DNA from 2 places in the Halalkalibacter flavus genome. Region 2 is predicted to be linked to the other one. Evidence: riboswitches for the same ligand, from Rfam matches in the RefSeq annotation. Region 2 holds a riboswitch; the other holds the start of a gene.
The links. A riboswitch is a leader RNA that binds a small molecule or an ion and turns the genes downstream of it on or off. The one in region 2 is predicted to bind cobalamin.

Region 1: it holds a riboswitch for cobalamin, as region 2 does, so the genes downstream of both, metE (5-methyltetrahydropteroyltriglutamate--homocysteine S-methyltransferase) here and SAY88_RS07125 (ABC transporter substrate-binding protein) in region 2, are expected to answer to the same signal.

What each region holds. Positions count from the first base shown of each region.
Region 1 is NZ_JAWRVK010000012.1:101,564-104,710, forward strand. Features, by position in the region: gene metE (5-methyltetrahydropteroyltriglutamate--homocysteine S-methyltransferase) at 1-1,153, opposite strand, end outside; cobalamin riboswitch at 1,278-1,465, opposite strand; gene SAY88_RS10385 (cob(I)yrinic acid a,c-diamide adenosyltransferase) at 1,707-2,294, shown strand; gene SAY88_RS10390 (VanW family protein) at 2,507-3,147, shown strand, end outside.
Region 2 is NZ_JAWRVK010000008.1:5,005-8,151, forward strand. Features, by position in the region: gene SAY88_RS07120 (FecCD family ABC transporter permease) at 1-852, opposite strand, end outside; gene SAY88_RS07125 (ABC transporter substrate-binding protein) at 815-1,813, opposite strand; cobalamin riboswitch at 1,979-2,176, opposite strand; gene bluB (5,6-dimethylbenzimidazole synthase) at 2,256-2,912, opposite strand; gene SAY88_RS07135 (ABC transporter ATP-binding protein) at 2,955-3,147, opposite strand, start outside.

The sequences.
Region 1 (3,147 bases), on a different contig from region 2:
CAAACGTCTGTTGGTGACGGTTCAATAACGATTGTGATGCCTGAGATGGGTCATTTATCACCTCTTTTAGTAACCGTAACTCATCAAGTTTTTCGTCGCCAAAAGCTAAAGCTTCTTTAACAATTGGATCTAGCCCTGTTTCTTGGTCCAAACAAACAGGAACGTGCAGCAAGCTAGAGGATGGTTGTAGAATTTGATTTTTAAACGGAACAAGCTTGTTAAGCCTATCTAAAAATTGATGACTTTCTAGCAGATTGCTTCTCCAAATATTCCTTCCATCAATGATTCCTACCCCTAATACTTTATCTACAGGAAAACCAAATCGTTCAATAGCATCAATGTTTTCTTTATAGCCATATACAAAATCGAGACCAATTCCTTTAACCGGAATTTGTACTAATTGTTCATAGTGAGAAACGGACTCAAAATACGTTTGCAATAAGATATCGACATTGGGTACGTTTGTTACAATTTCACGGTAAAGGTTAGAGAAAATCTCCATTTCCTCGTTTGTTATATCCATAGCAAGATATGGCTCATCTACTTGTACGAGTTTCGCACCGGCATCAGCAAGTTCAGACAACAATTGTGTATATACTGGAACAAAACTGTTTAAGATGCTAGCAAACTCTTCTTCTTTATAGCCTTTTGCTAGTTTTAAGAAAGTAAAAGGTCCAAGAATAACGGGTTTACCAATAATATTTAATTCTTTTTTCGTTTCTAAGAATGCATGAAGCGGTTTGTTTTCAACTAATTCGGGTTCTTTATCTTCAATTTCTGGAACGATGTAATGATAGTTAGTGTTAAACCACTTCGTCATTTCGCATGCATGTGCTCCTTGGGTACCTCGAGCCATGGCAAAATATGTTGATAAAGAAACAGGGCCTGACGTATGGGCAAAACGTTTCGGCACTAATCCAAACATAGAAGCCGTATCAAGCACATGATCATAGTAAGAGAAATCACCGACAGGAATGTAATCAATACCTTTATCTTTTTGCTTTTGAAGGTGGTGCAGGCGGTACTTTTTCATTCGTGTGGAAAATATTTCCTCGCTGATTGTAGAATCCCAAAATGATTCTAATGTTTTTTTCCATTCACGGTTCTCACCAATACGAGGATAACCTAAATTACTGCTTTTAACTGTTTTCATGAAATAGCCTCCTAAATAATGTTATAAACGAAAAAAATGGATATCATTACCGAAAATAGGGTAACGATATCCATAGAAAAATCAATGATATATTGTTAACACCTCCCTATCTCCCGTAGGTAAAGCAGTGTTGTTAAAATAGGCAGGTCTCCTGGCTCTAGAATCAACGTCATCATGGTCTTCCCAGCCATTGGCCAGTGACAATTCATAATAACTCCTCTATTACAGTGGCGGGACCGCTCCGGATTTTCACCGGATTCCCTTTTAAACTTTGAATCAACATTCAAAGTACCTATTTTCAACATATGAAATTGTTTTAAACTTTATCTTAAGAGGTGGTTGATTGTCAATAGTTTCTTTATTTTCACATTTAGAAAATCTAGTGTTTTTATGTGGATACAAAAATCATGTATACTAAAATGAATGGAGCGTCTCAGGTAATACTACTATCTTGGATAGAACGTACATATTTTTTAGGAAGCGTGTTAAAAAAGCGATTTCATAAAAGGGTAATATTTTAATGAGATAATAATAGGATGAAGGAGGATGTTAGATGAAGTTATATACACGTACAGGTGATGAGGGGAAAACGAGTGTGATAGGAGGAAGGCTTGATAAGGATGACACTCGAGTAATTGCATACGGTACAACAGATGAATTGAATTCATTTATCGGTCAGGCTGTGGCGCAGTTGGACGAAGAACAGTTTCCTGATATAAAAATGGAGTTAATAAAAATTCAACATGAATTGTTTGATTGCGGTGGAGATTTAGCGATGATAAGGGCGACAAAAGAATACCCTTACAAAGCCAAACAAGAAATGATAGATTTCTTAGAGAAGCGAATTGATGTTTATGTTGAAGAAGCTCCTGAATTAGAAAGATTTATTTTACCTGGTGGTGCGGATGCCGCGGCTACACTGCATGTGTGCCGAACTGTTACAAGGAGAGCTGAACGTTATGTAACAAGGCTACAACGCGGGTCAGAGGTGAATCCAATTGTATTAAAATATCTAAACCGGCTTTCGGATTATTTCTTTGCTATTGCCCGAGTCGTCAATGCTAGGCTTGGGGTAAAGGATGTAGAATATGAAAGAAGTGCAATTGTTTTTAAAGGAGGAAAGCGAAAGAAAGAGCAGTAATATGAAGCCATACTATTAGAAAGGCCACTGAAAAAGGTACTGTTTTCACCTTTTTTCAGTGGTCTCTGGTTTTTACCTTTTTCCGTGCCTTCCTATTGCTTAGTGGGATTTGTACTCGATTTTTAACAAGAATTGTGTATTTGCCTGGAATGATTCATATTTCCTCTCATATATTGGTAAATGTGTTGGAACAAGTTAGAGGGGGATATGGGATGAAAAAAAGTTGGCTTGTTGTTCTTTTATTATTAGCTGGGTGTAGCAATGATGTTTCGGCTGAAGGACCGAAACCTGTTGCTGCTCATTCTACTTATTTTCAATCAGAATTGAATTGGAAACAACCTGTATATTGGAAGCTTAATTTAATTGATGAATGGAATGACCAACAACATGATGTCGTTCTAAATGACTATGGATATATGTTTAGTCATTCGCTTGATAAAGAAGCTTTACAACAATTAGCTAGAGAGTTAGCTATGCAAATAGACAAAGCGATGGAAAATCCACGCATCCTTCCAAATGGGGAATTTGCTCCAGGGAAAGAACGAGTGGTTTTATCTGAGCAGGAGCTTGTTGCCCAATTACAAGAATTAGAAGCAGGAACAAAAGATTTAGTGATGCCGATTTCTGTCACTGCACCTTCTGTTTCAGAAGAAGATCTAGTTGGGATTGATCAACGAACGATAGGTGAATTTAAAACACATTTTAACCCTGCCGTTTCAGGGAGATCTCAAAACGTGAAATTATCAGCCGAGGCCATTTCAGGAGTTGTTTTAGGTCCAGGTGACTCGTTTTCATTTAACCAAACAGTTGGAGAGAGAACAAGAGAGCGGGGGTATCAAGAAGCGAAGGAAAT
Region 2 (3,147 bases):
GATGACAAGACCTACAAATCCTATAGATCCAGAAACGGCAACGGCTGCTCCCGTTAATAATGAAGCACCAATTAAAATATAGGTCTTTCCTTTTTTTACATCGACTCCGATGTGGTCTGCGGTGTTTTCTCCTAAAGCCAGTGCATTCAACTCCCTATAATGAATCAGCAGGATAAATGAGCCAATTAACATAAAAGGAACGATCAGTTGTACGTGGCTCCATCCCCTCATCCCAACACTGCCATATAACCAATAAATGATTTGTGTCATAGCATCTCTGTCGCCTAAGGAAATGATTAAAGAAGTAACAGCCCCAATAAAGGCACTAATAATAATTCCAGCAAGGATGATTGTTTCAATTGCCAAACCTCGGCTACTTAACCGAACGAGACCAAATACAACAAGCAATGTAACAAATCCACTGACTATTGCAACAACCGGCAAAGTAAAACTTCCTAAACCTACAATTGTCACTTGGAAGAACAAAACCGATACGGCTCCTAAAGCTGCTCCTGATGAGACACCAATTGTATATGGATCAGCAAGTGGATTACGCAAAAGCCCTTGAAAAGCTGCACCAGCTAGACCAAGTGAGGCACCTACGCAAAACGCAAGGAGAACCCTTGGCAAGCGAATATTCCAAATAATCATTTCCTCATTTCTTGGAACGTCCGCAAGCCATCCTAGATTCAAACTATTGTCTAACACAATATGTAAAATTGTGGGGATAGGAATGGTCACACTGCTTACTAATAAGCCAAGGAGGGTTGTACCAAGTACAAACCCTCCGCTTACTATATATAACCAAACAACTTTATTTCTTAAATACTTCTGGGTAAATGAGTTCTGCAAGTGTTTCCACTCCTTCGATTAAACGAGGACCAGGTCTGGTTACTGTATCATTATCAACATCAAATACTTGTTCATTTTGAACAGCAGGTACCTCAGCCCATCCATCACGTGCAAGAACGTCACCGCTAGGATTATCTACATAATAACCGTACGTAGTAATAATGACATCCGGATTTAACTGAACAATTTCTTCTTCTGTTAAACTAACCCAGCCTTCATGATCCTCCGCTGCATTCACTGCTTGGATAGACTCAAGCATCTCGTGCATAAATGTATTTTGTCCTGTTGTAAAAATATCAGGAGCTGGTGAAACTTCAACCCAAACTTTTTTCTTATCTGTAATAGATTCTTCTGCTTGTTCTTTAATAGCTTCATGACGCTCTTTCATATCAGAAATGATTTCTTCTGCTACAGTCTGACTTCCAGTTGCTGTAGCGATCATATCAATCTTGTTATATACATCCTCAAAAGATGAAGCACTTCCAACGACAACGACATTAATACCAGCTTCTTCAAATTGCTCAAGAATTTCTGGGTGCGTGTTGTAATGATAATCAGTTACGAGAGCAATATCCGGCAATAGAGTTAGAATAAGTTCTGCATTCATATCTTGAGCGCCAACTTTTTCAATGTCTAGAACTTCCGCAGGGTAATTACAATAATCAGACACTCCAATAACTTTATCTCCTAATCCTAATGCAAAAGAAACCTCTGTATTACTAGCTTGAATCGAAACAATCGTTTCAGGTTCTGATTCAATTGTTATTTCTCGGTCCGCATCATCAACAAACGTTACAGGAAAGAGCCCTTCACTCTCTTCTTCAGCCGCTTGCTCTTCTTGATCTGCATTCACCTCATCTTGAGTATTTTGCTCTGTTGTTCCACAGCCTGTAATAATAGCCATCGTAAACAATAGTACAAGACCTACAAGACCCCACTTTTTCAAAAATTCACTAATCATTTCTCTTTCCCCCTTTAATTTTGAGCACAAAAAAACGCTATTCCCAATGGAAAAAGCGTGAATGTAAAAGGCACGTATGTAGACTTCTTACTAATATATAACAGAGTAGAAACCTACTCTAATAAGTAAAATACCTGTGCTTTAAACATTCCTTTCCTCGAGGAAGCTTAATATTACAAATAGGCAGGTCTCCTGACTTACGAATCACCGTAGGTTATCCTTCCCATGTGATTACACACAGTGGATTTTAGTTAACCATCCTCATCGTTTACAGTGGCGGGACCGTGTTGGATTTACACCAACTTCCCTCTTAGTCTTGAATATCAGAAAACCTGAACATTCAAGAAACCTATTTTATCTAATATTCATTTTTTGCTCTAGAAGTTATTATAATAAAGTTCTCATGCCTTGTAAATTAATTATTTATTTTGTCGAAATTACTTCAAAGTCTTTCATTCTCTCCCCATTTATTTTGAAAAATGAGAGGATCCAAATTTTTTCTTTCTTCCCATTTTGACGTTTCAAGGATTGGTTTATCTGGATATTCATCGGTATATCCAATTGTTAAAAGTGCTATAGGATCAATATGTGGCGGAATTTCTAATATATCGCGTACATCTTGTTTTTTATAAAAACTAACCCAACCTAGTGCCAATCCTTCTACACACGCTGCTAACCACATATTTTGAATAGCACAAGCAGTAGACAGTTGATCTGTTTCAGGAATAGAATTGCGTCCTAAGACATGAGACCCTCCTCTGGTCGGGTCACACGTTACACAAATTGTTAAGGGCGATTCTTTTATCCCTTCAATTTTCAAATTTAAAAAATGAGATTGTTTCGCTTCTTGTTCTTCATAATGAATTGCAAGAGCCCGTCTTTCTTTATCTGCTGCCCAGGCAAGACGCTCTTTAACCGCTTGAGACGTAATCATAATAAAATTCCATGGTTGCATAAATCCAACTGATGGGGCATGGTGCGCCGCATTAAGAAGGTTATATATTGATTCTTCAGGAATAGGCGTTGGTTGAAATGTTCGAATATCTCGTCTTTTATAGATAACTTTATACAATGCTTTCTTTTCTTCTTCGGTAAACATTTGGCTCCTCCAGATCGTTTATTTCGTTAAAGCGCGCCTGTCTCACTGTTCAACTAGATTGTGTACCAATAACCGTGTATAAGGGTGTTTTACCTGTCGTAGATCCCAATCACTAAAAATTTCTATAATTTCACCTTGATACATAACAGCTACTCGATCACACAGCTTTTTTGTCGATTCAAGATCATGAGTAATAAATAAATACGATATCTGTTCTTTTTTTTGGATGTCCTTT